DNA from 3 places in the Bradyrhizobium sp. TM239 genome. Region 3 is predicted to be linked to each of the others. Evidence: predicted binding sites of a transcription regulator. Region 3 holds the regulator's gene; each other region holds the start of a gene.
What was found. The regulator PhoB, encoded in region 3, activates phosphate uptake and scavenging genes when phosphate is short. The targets are predictions, from matches to a motif close to TGTCATNNANCTGTCAT.
Positions count from the first base shown of each region.

Region 1: a site for PhoB is predicted at 2,224-2,240, ahead of ugpB (sn-glycerol-3-phosphate ABC transporter substrate-binding protein UgpB). Genes of this name have one in related genera too.
Region 2: a site for PhoB is predicted at 3,635-3,651, ahead of AABA84_RS12245 (UDP-2,3-diacylglucosamine diphosphatase). Genes of this name have one in related genera too.

Region 1 is NZ_BTIR01000011.1:406,047-412,594, reverse strand. It holds gene ugpA (sn-glycerol-3-phosphate ABC transporter permease UgpA) at 1-802, opposite strand, end outside; gene ugpB (sn-glycerol-3-phosphate ABC transporter substrate-binding protein UgpB) at 853-2,169, opposite strand; gene AABA84_RS20285 (CaiB/BaiF CoA transferase family protein) at 2,390-3,610, opposite strand; gene AABA84_RS20280 (organic hydroperoxide resistance protein) at 3,798-4,223, opposite strand; gene AABA84_RS20275 (MarR family winged helix-turn-helix transcriptional regulator) at 4,379-4,840, shown strand; partial or broken gene AABA84_RS20270 (GIY-YIG nuclease family protein) at 4,852-5,095, opposite strand; tRNA gene AABA84_RS20265 (tRNA-Ala) at 5,230-5,305, opposite strand; gene AABA84_RS20260 (TIGR02300 family protein) at 5,398-5,805, opposite strand; gene aroA (3-phosphoshikimate 1-carboxyvinyltransferase) at 5,966-6,548, shown strand, end outside.
Region 2 is NZ_BTIR01000005.1:747,342-753,889, reverse strand. It holds gene AABA84_RS12260 (caspase family protein) at 1-586, shown strand, start outside; gene AABA84_RS12255 (threonine/serine dehydratase) at 694-1,677, opposite strand; gene AABA84_RS12250 (glycosyltransferase family 4 protein) at 1,740-2,783, opposite strand; gene AABA84_RS12245 (UDP-2,3-diacylglucosamine diphosphatase) at 2,797-3,609, opposite strand; gene AABA84_RS12240 (TetR/AcrR family transcriptional regulator) at 3,831-4,439, opposite strand; gene AABA84_RS12235 (DUF4267 domain-containing protein) at 4,542-4,922, shown strand; gene thiD (bifunctional hydroxymethylpyrimidine kinase/phosphomethylpyrimidine kinase) at 5,002-5,802, opposite strand; gene AABA84_RS12225 (PAS domain S-box protein) at 6,117-6,548, shown strand, end outside.
Region 3 is NZ_BTIR01000011.1:1,715-8,262, reverse strand. It holds gene pstC (phosphate ABC transporter permease subunit PstC) at 1-246, shown strand, start outside; gene pstA (phosphate ABC transporter permease PstA) at 251-1,102, shown strand; gene pstB (phosphate ABC transporter ATP-binding protein PstB) at 1,099-1,917, shown strand; gene phoU (phosphate signaling complex protein PhoU) at 1,929-2,645, shown strand; gene phoB (phosphate regulon transcriptional regulator PhoB) at 2,668-3,375, shown strand; gene AABA84_RS18530 (GcrA family cell cycle regulator) at 3,615-4,127, opposite strand; gene AABA84_RS18525 (aspartate aminotransferase family protein) at 4,584-5,792, shown strand; gene argF (ornithine carbamoyltransferase) at 5,792-6,548, shown strand, end outside.

The DNA of each region.
Region 1 (6,548 bases), 400 kb from region 3:
GCGCCGCGGAGCTGCCGAGATTGCCGCCGAGCAGGCCGTCGGAATAGACCTTGTAGACCAGCGTCTCGGTCGACTTGCCGGGACCGCCGCGGGTCATGGTGTCGATGATGCCGAACGTGTCGAAGAAGGCGTAGACGATGTTGACGACCAGCAGGAAGAAGATGGTCGGCGACAGCAGCGGGAAGGTCACGGTCCAGAATCGGCGCATCGGGCGTGCGCCGTCGATCGCGGCGGCTTCGAGCACGCTCCGCGGGATGCTCTGCAGGCCGGCGAGGAAGAACAGGAAATTGTAGGAGATCTGTTTCCAGGCGGCGGCAAGGATGATCAGCGTTGCCGCCTGGTCGCCGTCGAGCAGCGGGTTCCAGTCGATCCCGATCGCGCGCAGGTAGCGCGCGATGATGCCCAGCGAGGGATGCAGCATGAAGATCCAGAGCACGCCGACGACCGGCGGCGCCACCGCATAGGGCCAGATCAAGAGCGTGCGGTACAGCATCGAGCCGCGCAGGGGCTTGTCCGCCATGACGGCGAGCAGCAGCGCAAAGGACAACGACGAGACCGCGATCGCGAACGAGAAGAAGAAGGTCCGGACGATTGCCTCGAAATAGGCGGGGTCCTTGAACAGCTCGATGTAATTGTCGAACCAGACGAAGCTCGTCGACAGACCGAAGGCGTCCTGGAGCAGGAAGGACTGGATGACCGCCTGCAAGGCCGGCCAGTAGAAGAATAGCAGGACGATCGCGAGCTGCGGCGCAACCAGCGCGTAAGGCAATAGCCTGGATTGGAAAATGGCTTGCTTTTGCATGGTGTCCGCCGAAAGCGGCAGGCCGGGCAACCGGCCTGCCGCTCATCGCCTCACTTGACGGCGGTCTTTTCGAACTGCCGCAGCATCGTGTTGCCGCGCTCGACGGCGGCATCCAGCGCCTGCTTGGCGGTCTTCTTGCCGGCCAGCGCCTGCTCGATCTCTTCCGACCAGACGTCACGCAGCTGAACCATGTTGCCGAGGCGCAGACCGCGCGAGTTCTCGGTCGGCTCCTTGTTGGTCAGCTCGAGCAGCGGGGTCTCGAGATAGGGCTGATCCTTGTAGAAGCCCTCGGCCTTGGCCTTCTCATAGGCCGCCTTGGTGATCGGCAGATAACCCGAGGCCTTGTGGATGTAGACTTGGCGATCGGTGTCGGAGAGGAAGGTCAGGAATTTCGCGACGCCCTTGTATTCGTCGGCCGGCTTGCCGCCCATGACCCAGAGCGAAGCGCCGCCGATGATCGAGTTCTGCGGCGCGCCCTTTGCCTCCGGATAATACGGCATCGGCACCGCGGTGAAGGCGAACTTGGCCTGGGCCTTGACGTTGCCGAAGAAGGCCGACGAGGTCAGGTAGATCGGGCATTCGCCCGAGGTGAAGCGGCCTTCGCCGGTGTTGGTACGGCCGGCATAGTCGTAGACCTTGGTCTTCTGCAGCTCGACCAGGTTTTCGAGATGCTTGACCTGGAGCGGCCCGTTGAACTCGAGCTTGGTGTCGAAGCCGTCGAGGCCGTTGGCCTTGCTGGCGAGCGGGACGTTGTGCCAGGCGGAGAGCTGCTCGAGATTGACCCAGGTGACCCAGGAGCCGGAGAAGCCGCAGGTGTCATGACCGGCAGCCTTCAGCTTCTTGGCGGCCTCGAACGTTTCGGGCCAGGTCTTCGGGATCGCGACATTGGCCTTCTTCAGCTCGTCGAGATTGACCCACATCACGGTGGACGACGAGTTGAAGGGGAACGACAGCATCTCGCCCTTCGAGGTCGAGTAGTAGCCGGTGATGGCGGGCAGGTAGATCTTGGGATCGAACTTCTCGCCGGCGTCGGCCATCAGCTTGTAGACTGGCTTCACCGCGCCGGTCGCAGCCATCATGGTGGCGGTGCCGACCTCGAACACCTGCATGATGTGCGGCGCGTTGCCGGCACGGAACGCCGCGATGCCCGCGTTCATGGTGTCGGCGTAATTGCCCTTGTAGGTCGGAACGACCTTGAAGTCGCTCTGCGACGCGTTGAAGTCGTTGGCGAGCTTGACGATGACGTCGTTGTTGGCGCCGGTCATCGCGTGCCACCACTGGATTTCCGTCACGGCCAGAGCCGGCGAAGCGCCGAGACCAACCGTGAGTGCAACAGCAGCAGCCGTGCCAAAATGTCGAAGAGCCATCAAGAAAACCTCCCTTGCCCGTCACTAAAGAAGCGCTTGCGCTAGCAGCGCCATATGACGTTCACATGACTGTGTAAGCGGCCGAAACGAAAGCGGCAAGCGCTGGAAAAGGGAAGCCGGCAAATAGGCGAAGACGGAGCGGGCAGCCTCCTCCGTTCGCGCTGCACTATCGTGCCCGCGCCGCACTGCGGCATCATTCGTTGAACGGAGCTGCCAGCCTCTACCGCTTGCGCTCGGGGCCGCAGACCGTGCCCTGCTCGACCATCGCGTCGATCTCGGCCTTGGAGTAGCCGAACTCGCCCAGCACTTCCGCCGAGTGCTGGCTGAATTTCGGCGGCAGGCGGCGCAGGCTCGGCTTGCTGCGGTCGAGCCGGATCGGCGAGGCCACGCCCTTGTACCAGTCCTTCTCGATAATATCGCCGCGCGCGATCGTGTGCGGGTTGGTCAGCGCCTGGTCGATCTTCTGCACGGGACCTGCGGGCAGGCCCGCGGCGAGCAGGCGATTGCACAGCGGCTCGGCCTCGTGCTGGCTGAACACGGCGGCTAGCTCGGCGCGGAGCGCCTCGCGGTTGGCGATGCGGTCCTTGTTGCGGGCAAAGCGCGGATCGGTGCCGAGCTCCGGCTTGCCGATCTCCTTGGCGAGCTTGCGGAAGGTGCCGTCATTGCCGACGCCGATGAAGATGTTGTCGGTCTTGGTCGGGAAGATCGCATAAGGCACGAGGTTCGGATGCTCGTTGCCGGTGAGGCTCGGCGGCTTGCCATGCATGAAGTAATTCGCGGTGTGCGGATGCATGATGGCAAGGCCGGTCTCGTACAGCGTCGTCTCCAGGAATTGCCCCTTGCCCGAACGCTGCCGCTCCGACAGCGCCATCAGGATGCCGATCGCCGCGTAGAGGCCGGTGGTGATGTCGACCAAGGGCACGCCGATCCGCATCGGCCCGCTCTCGGGCGAGCCGGTCGCAGCGATCATGCCGGTCATGGCCTGGATGATGGCGTCATAGCCGGGATTGCCGCCGCGCGGGCCGTCGGCGCCGAAGCCGCAGATCCGGCAATGCACGAGGCGCGGAAATTTCTTGCTGAGCACATCGTTGCCGATGCCCCATTTCTCCAGCGTGCCCGGCTTGAAATTCTCGATCAGGACGTCGGCCGTCTCCAGCATCTTGAGCAGCACGGCACGGCCGCCCTCCGAGGCGAGGTCGAGGCCGATCGAGCGCTTGTTGCGGTTGATGCCGACGAAATAGGCCGCGTCCTCCTCGTGGAAGGGAGGGCCCCATTCGCGCACCTCGTCGCCGGCGGGCGGCTCGACCTTGATCACGTCGGCGCCGTGGTCGGCGAGGATCTGGGTGCAGTAGGGACCGCCGAGCACGCGCGTGAGGTCGATGACGCGCAATCCGCTCATTGCGCCCAATGCGGCTTCAGAACTGGCGGCTTCAGAACTCATGCCTTCGCTTCCCTGTGTCGAGATTTGGTCACAGGCCTAGCGAGGTTCGTACAAGCCAGCAATGGCTTGTTGCGTAGGGACGTATGCAGTGCCGGCCGCATGCCGCAGCATGGCAAATCAGGATGGGCGCATCAGCGGAAGCGGCCGGCCCGAGGGGGATCCCGGGCCAGCCAATCCGCCGTTTCGATCAGACGACCGTCAGGCGAACGTCGACATTGCCGCGCGTGGCGTTGGAGTATGGGCACACCTGGTGCGCCTTCTCGACCAGCGCCTCGGCTTCCGCGCGGGCGAGGCCCGGCAGCGAGACGGCGAGATCGATGTCGAGACCGAAGCCGCCCTCGGAGCGCGGGCCGATGCCGACGGTCGAGGTCACGGAGGCGTCGGCGGGAACCTTGGGCCCGCCCTGCGACGACACGAACTTCATCGCGCCGATGAAGCAGGCGGCGTAGCCGGCCGCGAACAGCTGCTCGGGATTGTTGCCGGCGCCGCCGCCGCCGCCGAGCTCCTTAGGCGTGGTGAGCTTGACGTCGAGCGCGCCGTCGAGGGTTGCAGCATGGCCGTCGCGGCCGCCGGTGGCCTTGGCGCTGGTCTTGTAGAGGACGTTCACGGACATTGTCGTCTCCTCGGGTCTTCCGGTTGGGGTGCGCTCTGTATCGCAAACAATTAGATTGTGCGCAATTGAAATTAGCATGGCTCACATTTAATTGTTCGCAATTGAATGTGCCGCCCGCCGGCCCCAGAATGGGAGGAAATCCCGTGAGATTCTCCATGCCTCGAAGACCTTCGGCAGCGGACGCGCCGCTGCGGCTCGACAACCAGATCTGCTTCGCGGTCTATTCGGCCGCGCACGCCTTCAATCGCGTCTACAAGCCGCTGCTGGACCGGCTCGGCCTGACCTATCCGCAATATCTGGTGATGCTGGTGCTGTGGGAGCGCGACGACGTGCCGGTCAAGGACATCGGCGAGCGGCTGTTCCTGGATTCGGGCACGCTGACGCCGCTGCTCAAGCGGCTCGAGGCCGCCCATCTCGTGAGGCGCACCCGCTCGAGCGAGGACGAGCGTCAGGTCCTGATCGCGCTGACGGCGCAGGGGCAGGCCCTGAAGGAAAAAGCCCGCAGCGTGCCACAGTCGATCCTGGCGGCCTCGGACTGCTCGGTGTCGGAGCTGGTGTCGATGAAGGACGAGATCGTCGCGCTGAGGGATCGGCTAAATGCGGTGATCGGGGAGTAGGGGGGTATCCCTTACGACAGCCGCTTCTTCGTGAAAGCGCGACCGGAGTGAGACTTCAGATACGCCTCGAACGCGAGCGCTTTATGCTTGTCGGGGGAAGGCGCAGTACCAGATCAGCTTCCAGGGCTTGAACTTGGCGGTGTGGCTGGATCTGCCGGCATTGTGCTCCGGAATCCGTCGCTTCAAATTCTCGGTAGCGCCAACGTATTCCTGCTCGGGAAATTCAATGCTGCGGAGGATGTAGACGTACCACATCGACGCTATCGCCCGGGTAGCCGTTAGGTGGGGGTCTCACCAGTCCGTCTTCGCCCTTCGGGCTATGCCGGACACCACGCTTCACCCTTCAGGCTTCGCGCGGCTGCGCCACGCGTAGCCCGAAGGGCGAAGCGTGGTGGAGCCAGGCGGGATCGAACCGCCGACCTCTTGCATGCCATGCAAGCGCTCTCCCAGCTGAGCTATGGCCCCTTTAGTCCTTGCGGGGATCCTGGTGGATCACCCGCACCGGCGAGCCCTGGTGACTCGCGCGGTGCACCCTTTTTCACAGATCAGGGCTGATCTCAAGTCTCTTCATCACCTCCGACATCACCAATGATGTCGGTCACGTCCTCATCGCCCTCTTCCTCGTCGGCAATGAAGGTCGAATCATCGTCATCGTCGTCATCGAGGGTCTCATCGACCTCGATATCGTCCTCGGATTCGGGCACGGCGGCCTTGACCTTGCCGGTGTTCTCCTCGGCGTCGGCCTCCTCGAGCGAGACCTCCTCGACCTCTGCCGGCTCCGGCGTGGCGTCCGCCGTCGCTGCGTGCCGGGCTTCGGCGCCGCGGGGCACGCGCGCGGGCGCGACCGGGGCGATCGGCACGACTTCGCCGGTATAGGGCGAGATCACCGGATTCTTGTTGAGGTCATAGAACTTCTTGCCCGTGGTCGGGCAAATACGTTTAGTTCCGAGTTCGGACTTGGCCACGGCAGGAATCCTGGGAATGTCTGAAAAGCGGTGTTTCACTTGGCTAGTTGGCGGCCCGCTGTCAATAGCGCATTACGGGAGAACGACATGCCCGTGACGAGGCGCGGACCATGTGGTACCTGCGCCCAGCCCCCTCGAGGGCGCATCCAAGGACACAATCGTGACCCATTCCGACCAAACGAGGCCGCTCCAGGCTCGCGCCAGCGGGGCCCTGACCGGGAAAGTACGGGTGCCCGGGGACAAGTCGATCTCCCACCGTGCCCTCATCCTGGGCGCGCTCGCGGTCGGCGAGACCAGGATTTCAGGCCTGCTGGAAGGCGAAGACGTCCTCAACACCGCCAAATCGATGCAGGCGCTGGGCGCCACCGTGGAGCGGACCGGCGATTTTGCCTGGAAGGTGCAGGGTGTGGGCGTCGCGGGCTTCGCCCAGCCCAAGGGAGCGCTGGATTTCGGGAACTCCGGCACCGGCTGCCGGCTGGTGATGGGCGCCGTCGCCGGCTGCCCGATCTCGGCGGTTTTCGACGGCGACGCCTCGCTGCGCAGCCGCCCCATGCGCCGGATCCTCGATCCCTTGGAAAAGATGGGCGCCAAGGTCATTTCGGGCAGTGAGGGTGGCCGTCTGCCCCTGACCCTTCAGGGCGCGCGCGACCCGCTGCCGATCACCTACAAGACTCCGGTCGCCTCGGCCCAGATCAAATCTGCGGTGCTGCTGGCGGGCCTCGCCGCACCCGGCACCACGACGG
Region 2 (6,548 bases), on a different contig from region 3:
GCCGAAGTACATGCCGCTGCAGCAGGGTAATGGCGGTGGTCAGATCAACGGCAATCTGCCGATCGTGCAGAAGCCGGTCGACGGCAATGTCATCGGCAAGCTCGGCAATGGCGGCCAGATCGGCAACCTGCCTTCAGGCAACAACCAGCCGAACGGCACGCCGTCGCAGACCCCGGGCAAGATCGTCACCCTGCCTGCGCCGACCAACACGACCACCAACAATGGCGGCATCGGCAAGATCGTGACCCTGCCCGCGGGCAACAACAAGCCGGACGCCGGCAACGGCACCCCCGGCAAGATCGTCAGCATGCCGGTGAATGTCGGCAAGGGCGGCACGAAGGTCGAGGCGAAGCCGGTCAACGTCCAGACGCAGAACAACCCGATCCGCGTCAACAACGGCAACACCGGTATCGTGAAGCCCAACAACAACCCGGTGAACAAGGTGCAGGTCCAGAACAACAACCGTCCGCAGTTCAACACCACGAACCGCAACGTCAGCAACGGCGGCAACAACTTCCGCCAGTCGATGAACCAGGCGCCAAGCATGAACAATGGCGGCAACAACCACCGCGGCTTCATGCACTGATCGCGATCAGCGAAACGACAAAGGGGCAGAGCGGAAACGCTCTGCCCCTTCTTCATGTCGGTTCTTGCTCGTTCCGGGCTCTCGCTTGGCGAGCCCCGGAATGACGGCTAGGCCACCAGCTCCGCAAACAAATCCGCATCGACATTGCCGCCTGACAGCACGATGACGACGTTCTTGCCGGCTACATCAAGACGTCCCGCAAGCAGTGCGGCGAGGCCGACGGCACCGCCGGGCTCGACCACGAGCTTCAGCTCGCGATAGGCGAACGCGACGGCGGCGCCGACTTCCTTGTCCGACGCCGTGACGCCGCGCGCCAGCAGCTTGCTGTTGATCGCAAAGGTCATCTCGCCGGGGATCAGCGCCATCAGTGCGTCGCAGATGGTGCGGCCCGCGGGCCCATGCGGCTCGCGATGGCCCGCCGTCAGCGAAAGGCCGTGATCGTCGAACGCCTCGGGCTCGGCCACCACGATTTCGGCCAGCGGATAGCGCGCCTTCACGGCGGTTGCGACGCCCGCGATCAGGCCGCCGCCGGACGCCGGCGCCACCACGATGTCGGGGCTGAGACCGAGCGTTGCCATGTCCTCCGCGATCTCGCGGCCGGCGGTGCCCTGCCCTGCGATCACGAAGGGATCGTCGTAAGGCCTGACCAGCGTCGCGCCGCGCTTCTCGGCGATGCCGCGCGAGATCGCCTCACGGTCGTCCTTGTCGCGATCATAGAGCACGACCTCGGCGCCGTAGGATTTGGTGCGCTCGCGCTTCGACAGCGGCGCATCCGCCGGCATCACGATGGTCGCCTGCATGTCGAGGATCTTTGCCGCCGCCGCCACACCCTGGGCGTGGTTGCCGGAGGAGAACGCGACGACACCGCCGGCGCGCTTGTCCTGCGGGATCGAGAACACCTTGTTGAAGGCGCCGCGGAACTTGAACGAGCCGGTGCGCTGGAGCATCTCCGGCTTCAGGAAGACCTTGGCGCCGACGCGCTCGTTGAGCACGGGAAAGGACAACAGCGGGGTGCGGATGGCGTAGGGCGCGATCACGCGCGCTGCGGCGTCGATATCGGCAGGGCCGATCGGGAGGAGCTGTTCGGTCATATCAGACCTTATCGCGGCCACCGCAGCGCGGGCAAGACACCTCCGCGCGAGGATTTTTCTCTTCAGGCGACGAAGCGTGGCTGTTCCGCGGCGTTCCGGCCTGGCAGCACCGCGCCGACCGCCTCAATGCTGGCCACAAAGGCCCTCGCCGAGGCTTCCCACGTGTAATTGGCGGCGAACGCGACGCAGTCCTGCCGGGAAATGTCCAGCGCCGCGAAGCAGGCGCTGCGCAGGTCGTGATCGAGCGCGCCGACCGGGGCATCGCCGATCACGTCGCGGGGGCCCTTCACCGGGAAGGCGGCCACCGGCAGGCCGCTTGCGAGCGCTTCCAGCAGCACCAGGCCGAACGTGTCGGTCTTGCTCGGGAACACGAAGACGTCGGCGGCCGCGTAGATGTCCGCCAGCGCCTCGCCGTGCTTCTCGCCGAGGAAGATCGCATCGGGATAGGCCTCTTCGAGCGAGGCGCGCGCGGGGCCGTCGCCGACGATCACCTTGGTCCCGGGCAGCTCGAGATCGAGGAAGGCCTCGAGATTCTTCTCCACCGCGACGCGGCCGACCGACAGGAACACCGGTGCCGGCAGGCAAAGGTCGATGGCGCGGGGGTGGAACAGATGGGTGTCGACGCCGCGCGGCCACAGCACGACATTGTCGAAACCACGCTCGGTCAGCTCGCGGGCGAGCGCAGGCGTTGCCGCCATCACGGCGCGGCTGGGTGCATGGAAGCGGCGCAGCGCCCGCCAGATCAGCGAGCCCGGCACCGGCACGCGGGCGCGGACATATTCGGGAAAGCGGGTGTGGAAGCTGGTCGTGAACGGCAGCCTGCGCTGGCGGCAATAGCGACGGACCATCAGGCCGATCGGCCCTTCGGTCGCAATGTGGATGCTGTCGGGGCGCGCCTCCTCGATCAGCTTTGCGATGCGTGCGGGACGGGGCATCGCCAGCCGCACGTCGCGATAGCTCGGCATCGCAAAGGTGCGGAACGATTGCGGCGTCAGGAATTTGAATTCGACGCCGAGCGCCTCCGCGGCGTCGGCGAGCTTGGTCAGCGTCCGAACCACACCGTTGACTTGCGGGTGCCAGGCGTCGGTCGCGACCAGGATGCGCATCAGGCGACCTCTGTTATGCAGCTCGAGCTGCGACCTGCGGGACGGCTGCCGGCTTCTGCAAATGATCCGCCCAGGTGATGATCTCGAAATGGCCGTCGTCGTGCTCGACGAGCGCCGTGCAGCTCTCGACCCAGTCGCCGCAATTCATGTAGCGGATGCCGCCCTCGTCGCGGATCACGGCGTAATGGATGTGGCCGCAGATCACGCCGTCGGCGTCGTGGCGTCGCGCCTCGGCGGCGAGCGCCTGCTCGAACGCGCCGATGTAATTGACGGCGTTCTTGACCTTCTGCTTGGCCCATTGCGACAGCGACCAATAGGGCACCTTGAACAAGCGGCGGAAGAAGTTGACGAAGCGATTCATCTGGATCGCGAAGTCGTAGGCCTTGTCGCCGAGATGGGCGAGCCAGCGCGCGTTCTGCACCACGAGGTCGAAGATGTCGCCATGGATGACGAGATAACGCTTGCCATCCACGCCGGTGTGGACGGTGTTCTCGACCACGTCGATGCCGCCGAAATGCGTGCCGTAATAGTTGCGCAGGAACTCGTCGTGATTGCCGGGGATGTAGACGACCTTGGCGCCCTTGCGCGCCTTGCGCAGCAGCTTCTGCACGAGGTCGTTGTGGGATTGCGGCCAGTTCCAGCTCGATTTCAGCGCCCAGCCGTCGACGATGTCGCCGACGAGATAGATCGTGTCGGCATCATGGTAGCGCAGGAAGTCGAGCAGAAGATCGGCTTGAGAACCGCGGGCTCCAAGATGAACGTCGGAGATGAACAACGTGCGAAAGCGCCGCTCCGGGCTCTCGTCACTCACATCGTAGCTTCCCATGCGCGCCAGCCTGTAACAATGTCCCGTGACAGGGGGATGACCAATTGAACCTTCGAGGCACCTTCAAATACGAATCACGCTTTGCCTCGCCCTCCCCGCGAATATCAGTCGCATGCGACAATCAGGCGACATGACGCCGCAGCGGGATCGCGCAAGAGGCCCGGCGCGGCAAACGACCGGGATCGGACCTCAAAAGCCCGTTAAACGATGGGCCAAGACAGTCATTCAGCCGATCGACGTGATCCGCGGGCAGGTTTGCCGTTTGGGGCCCCGACGATGGCCCGAACCACCAGTGCGATGCGCTCGTCGCGCGCGCCGGGCCTAATTCGGTCCGAACCTTCGAGTTCAGCGAGCCCGTGCAGGGCAGCCCAAAAGGTCTCGGTCACGAGAGCGACGTCGACGCAAAATGGCATGACGACCGCGGCAAGGGCCTGAAAGGCGCCGTGCAGTTCCGGCCTGCTTCCAGCTTCGGCGAACCGCAAATTCGTCGGAAGGACGAACATGGCCTCATAGAGTGCAGGATGACGTCGTGCGAAGGCGAGATAGGCCAGCGCAACATTCTTTATTGCGTTTTGTCCGGACGATCCGCTCGCCGCTTCCCGCAGAGCCGTCGTGATCTCCCGGAAGCCTTCGACCGCAACTGCAGCAACGATCGCATCCCTGTTTTCGAAATGCGAATAGAGCACGGGCTGACTATGTTCGATCTCGTCAGCCAGGCGACGGATCGTAACAGCGCTCCATCCCTCACGCTCGGCGACCGCGCGGGCTGCGGCGATGATACGGTTCTCGCGTTCCGCCCTTTGCCTGTCTTTTCGCTCAGCAATCCCCAAGCTTCGATCTCCCGGAACAGATGCCCATCACTGTCCACAATATCGTTACTTGATAATCTAGCAATGCTAGATATTTTGAAGAGGTGGAATGGATGAGTTGAAATGCATTGGCTTTCGCTTGGAACTGCACTGCTTGTGGCGCTTGCGATCATCGTGATCGGCAGCGGCTATATCCTGAGCCCGCGGACCGCGACACACAGTTTCGGTCTACCGCTGCCAGAAGACGGCCCCAACGTCGCCTGGTGGCTTCGTCTCAAGGGCGTTCGCGACATCGCGTCGGGACTAACCGTCTTGGCGTTGATGGCATGGGGCTTCCCCCGCGGGGTCGGCATCGTTCTGTTTGTTGAAGCCGTCATCCCAATTGGCGACATGCTGCTCATTCTTGCGGCCAACGGCTCCAAGAGAACCGCGTTCGGCATTCATGGTGTCACGGCGGCGCTCATGGTCCTGGCATCCATCCCCTTGATGATGGACGTGTCCTGAGATGATCGCCCTCGCATGGACCTCGTCCTGACGGCCGCAGCCTGTTGCGGAAACAAGCTGGCGCACCGTTCACTGCGGGTCAGTAAAACCTATGGAAATGATGGATCGGGCCGTGGCCGTGCCCGACGCTGAAGCGGTCGGCGGCCGCGATCGCCGCGCTGATCCAGGCCTTGGCGTTGCGCACGGCAAGCTCCAGATCTTCGCCCTTGGCGAGCTCCGCCGCGACCGCCGAGGACAGCGAGCAGCCGGTGCCATGGGTGTTGCGGGTCGCAACGCGCGGCGCGGCGAGCGCGATCGTGTTTTGGGCATCGACGAGATAATCGGTGCTCTCGGCGCCCTCGCCGTGCCCGCCCTTGATCAGGACCGCACGGCAGCCGAGCGCCAGCAGGCGATGCCCCTGGCTTTCGATCTCGGCCTCGCTTGCCGCGACCGGCTCGTCGAGGAGAGCCGCGGCCTCCGGCAGATTGGGCGTGATCACCGACGCCAGCGGTATCAGTTTCGTGCGCAGGGCGTCGACGGCCTCGGATGCCAGCAGGCGGTCGCCGGAGGTCGCCACCATCACGGGATCGAGCACGACATGTCCGGGCGCCCAGCGCGACAGCGCGGCCGCGATCGCATCGATGCTGGCGACTTGCGCCACCATGCCGATCTTCACCGCGCCAATGTCGAGATCGGAGAACACCGCATCGATCTGCGCGGTGACGAATTCGGCCGGCACCGCATGAATGCCGGTGACGCCGCGCGTGTTCTGAGCCGTCAGCGCGGTGATGGCGGAGGCGCCATAGACGCCGAGCGCGGCAAAGGTCTTCAGGTCGGCCTGGATGCCGGCGCCGCCGCTCGAATCGGAGCCGGCAATGGTGAGTGCGACCGGGGTCGTCATCGCCGGGCACATTTGCTGGATAAGGACACCGCCATGGCCTGTCCTAGCGCGGCCGTGGAACACCGGCAAGCGCCGCCGAGCCGTGTCCGACGGTGATTCGCGACGCCGTGTGCTCCCTGCGAATCAGGCAAACAGCGGGCCGGCACGCCCCGCAATCGTGCGGACTTGAAAATGCAACCGCGCCGGACCCTTGGTATAGTCTCGAACCTCACGTGCTTCGCCGATGAGCGAGACGTCAGAGTGGAACTGTCCAGCGACACCCATGTTGCGGGCGCCCGGCCCGCAAGCCGCCTGGAACGGAATCTTGGGGTGGAATGATGTGGGCCTTTTTTGAACGTCTCCTCGACTCGTCCATGCTGTCGCCGCACGGCATCTGCCTGTTGTGGGAGCCTGAGCTGATCTGGCTTCACGTCGTTTCCGACGCCTGCATCGCCGCCGCCTATTTTTCGATTCCGTTTGCCCTTGCGATCCTGGTCACCAAGCGGCGCGACCTCAAGTTCGGCTGGGTCTACTGGGCCTTCGCGATCTTCATCATGGCGTGCGGCCTGACCCATGTGCTGTCGATCTACACGCTCTGGGTCCCGGTCTATGGCATCGAGGGCATGGTCAAGGCGGCGACCGCGGTGGCGTCCGTGGTCACGGCGGGCGCGCTCTGGCCGCTGCTGCCGAAGATCCTGACGATCCCCTCGCCGTTCGAGTTGCGGCAGGTCCAGGCCGCGCTCGAGGAGGAGGAAATCAAGAGCCGG
Region 3 (6,548 bases):
GGCCGCGCGCTCGGCGAGACCATGGCGGTGACCTTCATCATCGGCAACTCGTTCCGCATCTCCTCATCGATCTTCGCGCCGGGCACCACGATCTCGGCGGCGATCGCATCCGAGTTCGCCGAGAGCGACGGCCTGCACCAGTCCGGCCTGATCCTGCTCGGCCTCTTGCTGTTCGTGCTGACGTTCTTTGTGCTGGCCGCCGCGCGGCTGATGCTGATGCGGCTGGACAAGAAGGCGGGGAAGTAACGTCATGGCGCTCAATCCGATCTATTCGCGTCGCCGCCGCAAGGACATCGTCATCCGCGGACTCTGCTTCGCCGCGGCCGCCTTCGGCGTCACCTGGCTCGCGCTGATCCTGATCACGCTGCTCTTCAACGGCCTGGCCGGCCTCAATCTCGAGCTCTTCGTCGCGGATACGCCACCTCCGGGCTCGACCGAAGGCGGCCTGCGCAACGCGATCGTCGGTTCGATCATCATGACGGTGATCGGCGTCGGCATCGGCGCGCCGCTCGGCCTGTTCGCCGGCACCTATCTCGCCGAATACGGCCGCAACGACAAGCTGACCTCGGTGATCCGCTTCATCAACGACATCCTGCTCTCGGCGCCCTCGATCATCATCGGCCTGTTCATCTATGGCGCGGTGGTGGTGCCGATGCGTGGCTTCTCCGCGATCGCAGGCGCGCTCGCGCTCGCCGTCATCGTGATCCCGGTCGTGCTGCGCACCACCGAGGATATGCTGCTGCTGGTGCCGAATCCCCTGCGCGAGGCGGCCTCGGCGCTGGGCCTGCCGCGCTCGCTGGTGATCAAGCGGATCGCCTATCGCGCCGCGCGCTCGGGCCTCATCACCGGCGTGCTGCTCGCCACCGCCCGCGTCGCGGGCGAGACCGCGCCGCTGCTGTTCACCGCGCTGTCGAACCAGTTCTTCAGCCTCGGCCTGAACAAGACGATGGCCAACCTGCCTGTCACCATCAACAACTTCGTCCAGAGCCCCTACGCCTATTGGAAGCAGCTCGCCTGGAGCGGCGCGCTGCTGATCACGCTCACCGTGCTTGCCCTGAACATTGGCGCGCGCATCCTCGGCGCCGAGAGGACTGCAAAATGACCGACCTGTCCGTATCCATGAGTTCCAGCGCCCATCTGGCCTCGCAGCCGCTGCCGGAAGCCCCGGCCAAGGTGACGGTGCGCAATCTCAATTTCTATTACGGCGAGCACCACGCGCTGAAGAACATCAACCTGACGCTCGGCGCCAACCGCGTCACGGCGTTCATCGGCCCGTCGGGCTGCGGCAAGTCGACCCTGCTGCGCATCTTCAACCGGATGTATGACCTCTATCCGGGCCAGCGCGCCACCGGCCAGCTCATGCTGGACCAGACCAACATCCTCGACCCCAGGCTCGACCTCAACCTGCTGCGCGCCCGGGTCGGCATGGTGTTCCAGAAGCCGACGCCGTTCCCGATGACGATCTACGAGAACATCGCTTTCGGCATCCGCCTCTACGAGAAGATCTCGAAGTCCGAGATGGATGACCGGGTCGAGAAGGCGCTGCGCGGCGGTGCGCTGTGGAACGAGGTCAAGGACAAGCTCAACGCCTCCGGCCTGTCGCTCTCCGGCGGCCAGCAGCAGCGCCTGTGCATCGCCCGCACCGTCGCGGTGCGCCCTGAAGTGATCCTGTTCGACGAGCCCTGCTCGGCGCTCGATCCGATCTCGACCGCCAAGGTCGAGGAGCTGATCCAGGAACTGTCCGAGAACTACACGATCGCGATCGTCACGCACAACATGCAGCAGGCGGCGCGCGTGTCCGACAAGACCGCCTTCATGTATCTCGGCGAACTGATCGAGTTCGACGACACCAGCAAGATCTTCACGTCGCCGACCGACCGGCGCACGCAGGATTACATCACCGGCCGGTTCGGCTGAGGAGACGCAATATGGGTACCGAACATACCGCAAAGGCTTTCGACACCGACCTCCAGGAGCTCACCCGCCTGGTCGCCGAGATGGGCGGCATCGCCGAGCGCATGATCGTCGATTCCGTCGACGCGCTGATCCGCCGCGACGTCGCGCTCGGCCAGCGCGTCGTCACCATCGACGCCGAGCTCGACGCGTTGCAGAAGCGCATCGAGGAACGCGCCGTGCTCACCATCGCTCGCCGCCAGCCGATGGCGGTGGACCTGCGCGAGATCGTCGGCGCGATGCGTGTCGCGACCGACCTCGAGCGCATCGGCGACCTCGCCAAGAACATGGGCAAGCGCGTCGCCGCGCTGGAGACCGACTTCCATCCGCTGAAGCTGTTCCGCGGCCTGGAACACATGACCGACCTCGTGCAGCAGCAGGTCAAGTCGGTGCTGGACGCGTATGCCGCACACGATCTGCCGGCGGCGATGGCGGTGTGGAAGGGCGACGAGGAAGTCGACGCGATCTGCACCTCGCTGTTCCGCGAGCTCCTCACCTACATGATGGAGGATCCGCGCAACATCTCGTTCTGCATCCATCTGATGTTCTGCGCCAAGAACATCGAGCGGATCGGCGACCACGCCACCAACATCGCCGAGACCGTGTTCTACATGATCGAGGGCCAGGCGATGACCGACAAGCGGCCGAAGGGCGACATGACCACCTTCGCCACCACGATCCCGAATACCTGAAGTCTTAAGGAGCGACGACACCATGGGCGCACGCATTATGGTGGTTGAGGACGAGGAAGCTCTCACCGAGCTTCTCCGCTACAACCTCGAAGGCGACGGCTATGACGTCGAGACGGTGATGCGCGGCGACGACGCCGACACCCGCCTCAAGGAACACATCCCGGACCTGATCGTGCTCGACTGGATGCTGCCGGGCCTGTCGGGCATCGAGCTGTGCCGCCGGCTGCGGACCCGGCCCGACACCAAGCAGCTCCCGATCATCATGCTCACCGCGCGCGGCGAGGAGAGCGAGCGGGTGCGGGGACTTGCGACCGGCGCCGACGACTACATCGTCAAGCCGTTCTCGGTGCCGGAGCTGCTCGCCCGCGTGAAGGGCCTGCTGCGCCGCGCCAGTCCTGAGCGGCTCGCGACAGTGCTGGCCTATGGCGACATCGAGCTCGATCGCGACAAGCGCCGCGTGGCGCGCTCGGGCCGGCCGATCGATCTCGGTCCGACCGAATATCGCCTGCTGGAGTTCTTCCTGGAGCATCCCGGCCGCGTGTTCTCGCGCGAGCAGCTGCTCGACAGCGTCTGGGGCCGCGACATCTACATCGACGAGCGCACCGTCGACGTCCATATCGGCCGCCTGCGCAAGCTGCTCAATCTCGGCCGCGAGCAGGACCCGATCCGCACCGTCCGCGGTGCCGGCTACGCGCTGGACGACCGCTTCGCGAAGGCGGAGCAGGCGTAGGGTTTGCAAGCGCTGGATTTGGTGGGCTGTCGCCTCACACACAGCGTCGTCCCGGACAAGCGCCAGCGCAGATCCGGGACCCATAACCACAGGCAGTGATTTGGCGAAGACTCGGAGTGACCATCTCGCGCGACAACTGCGCCCTGTGGTTATGGATCCCCGCGTTCGCGGGGATGACACCGAGTTGGTTGAGGCGCCGTCGTGTGACGGCTGCCGTCTTTGCGATCAGCTAAATCCGCTCACCGCGGGCCCGGCTTCGCCGGTGCGCGCCGGCGATCCGCCGCCGGCTGATAGGCCACGCGCGAGTGCTGGGCGCAGTAGGGCAGGCCGGACAGCGCCCTGCCGCCGCAGAAGAAGAAATCCGGGCTGGAGGGATCGCCGACCGGCCAATGGCAGGTCGCCTCGTTCAGCTCGAGCAGCGACAGCCGCTGGCTCATCGGCACCACGTTGTCGTAGGTGACGGGTTCAGCCTCCACCTCGACCTCGAAGGCCTGCGCCAGCGCGGTGTTGCCGCGCGCAATGGGGCGGGTCACCCGCATCATGTGCTGCGCGGGACGCGCCTTGCGCGGCCGGGGCGCTGCCGATGAAGGGCTCTTGGCACGGCCGGACAGACCGAGCCTGTGCACTTTGCCGATCACGGCATTGCGGGTCACATTGCCGAGCTCAGCTGCGATCTGGCTGGCCGAAAGTCCGGCCTCCCAGAGCTTTTTCAGCTGCTCGACGCGATCGTCGGACCAGGTCAAAACCGTCATTGCACCCTTTCCCTCGCTACGCGCCAGCCATGCTGGGGCCTCGCAGCGATTGCCTAAGCCTTCAAAAACCCGTGCCGTCAGAATCCCTTAAGGCTCGCCGGGCGCGTGACTGACGCCCGAACGTTTACGCCGGTACATGAGGACTCTTGGGATCAGAACCGCTGCACGAGATGTCGTATCTGACAATCCAAACGCTACAATATGGCGTGACTCCCGCGCAAGAGTCCGCCGACTCGCTTCCACATGTTCCGTGGTGAAAACCCGCAAAATCGGCACCGCAAGACTACGGATTCAGCGTTTCGCGAGGCTTTCCGGGCGGCATTGACACCCGTCTTGCCAGGCATAAGATAGTCGCGCGTGCCGCCCTTAAAAGGCGGCACGTTTCGTTTTCCGGGCCGGTCGATGGTGCGTTGCGCAATGCACGCGTCACACCGTCCGCAACATTCAAGTGACATCATGACTAACAGCGCAGCGCCGCATTTGCTCCCCGTTTTCGCCAGAGCCGACCTCGGCTTCGAGCGCGGCGAAGGCTGCTGGCTGATCGCGACCAATGGCGATCGCTATCTCGATTTCACCTCGGGCGTGGCTGTGAATGCGCTCGGCCATTGCCACCCGCATCTGATCAAGGCGTTGCAGGAGCAGGCGACGAAGCTCTGGCACATGTCGAACCTGTTCCAGAGCCCGGATGGCGAGAAGCTCGCCAACCGGCTTTGCAACGAGAGCTTTGCCGACTTCGTGTTCTTCTGCAATTCGGGCGCCGAAGCGCTGGAGGGTGTGATCAAGCTGGTCCGCCATCATCACTTCTCCAAGGGTCATCCGGAACGTTATCGCATCATCACCTTCGAAGGCGCCTTTCACGGCCGTACGCTGGCAACGCTCGCCGCGACCGGATCTGCAAAATATCTCGAAGGCTTTGGCCCGCCCATGGATGGCTTCGACCAGCTGCCGCACGGCGACATCGAGGCCGTCAAGAAGGCGATCGGTCCGCACACCGCCGGCATCCTGATCGAGCCGATCCAGGGCGAGGGCGGCGTGCGCTCGGCAACGCCGACCTTCCTCAAGGCGTTGCGCCAGCTCTGCGAGGAGAAGGGCCTGCTGCTCGCCTTCGACGAGGTGCAGACCGGCATGGGCCGCAGTGGTGATCTGTTCGCCTATCGGCGCACCGGCGTCACGCCGGACGTGATGTCGCTGGCGAAGGCGCTCGGGGGCGGCTTCCCGATCGGCGCGGTGCTGGCAACCGCGGATGCGGCGGCCGGCATGGGGCCCGGCTCGCACGGCTCGACCTTCGGCGGCAATCCGCTGGCGGTCGCCGCGGCCAATGCCGTGCTCGACGTCATGCTCAAGCCCGGCTTCTTCGACCACGTGCAGAGAATGTCGCTGCTGCTGAAGCAGAAGCTTGCCTCCGTGATCGACCGTCATCCCGATGTCGTCAGCGAAGTGCGCGGCGAAGGACTTCTGATCGGCATCAAGGCCGTGGTGCCCTCCGGCGATCTCGTCGCGGCACTGCGTCACGAAAAGCTGCTCACCGTCGGGGCCGGCGACAATGTCGTGCGTTTCCTGCCGCCGCTGATCGTGACCGAAGCCGAGATCGAGGACAGCGTCGGGCGGCTCGAGCGCGCCTGCGCCGCGATCTCGTCCAGCCAGACCAAGCGGGCGGCAAGCTGATGAGCAAGTCCCCCAATAAAACTCCAAAGCACTTCCTCGATATCAACGAGCTGCCGCTGTCCGAGCTCAAGAACATGCTCGCGGCGTCCTCCGCCATGAAGGCGAAGCAGAAGGCGCAGCAGCCGGTCAGGCCGCTCGAAGGCAAGACGCTGGCGATGATCTTCGAGCGCCCGTCGACCCGGACACGCGTGTCGTTCGACGTCGCGATGCGTCAGCTCGGCGGCGAGCCCATCATGCTCACCGGTGCCGAGATGCAGCTCGGCCGCGGCGAAACCATCGCCGACACCGCGCGCGTGCTGTCGCGCTATGTCGACGCCATCATGATCCGCATCCTCAACCACGACGCGTTGCTGGAGCTCGCGGCCAACGCCACCGTGCCGGTCATCAACGGCCTGACGCGGCGCTCGCATCCCTGCCAGGTGATGGCCGACCTCATGACCTATGAGGAGCATCGCGGCCCGATCGAGGGCAAGACGGTGGCCTGGACCGGCGACGACAACAACGTGCTGGCGTCCTGGGCTCACGCCGCCGAGCGCTTCAAGTTCCAGCTCAATGTCGCAACCCCGCCGGAGCTCGCGCCGAAAAAAGCGATGCGCGACTTCATCAAGGCGACCGGCGCGCCGATCATGCTCGGCACCGATCCGGAGGCCGCCGTGCGCGGCGCCGACTGCGTCGTCACCGACACCTGGGTGTCGATGGGCGACAAGGAAGGCGAGCACCGCCACAACGTGCTCAAGCCCTATCAGGTCAACGGCA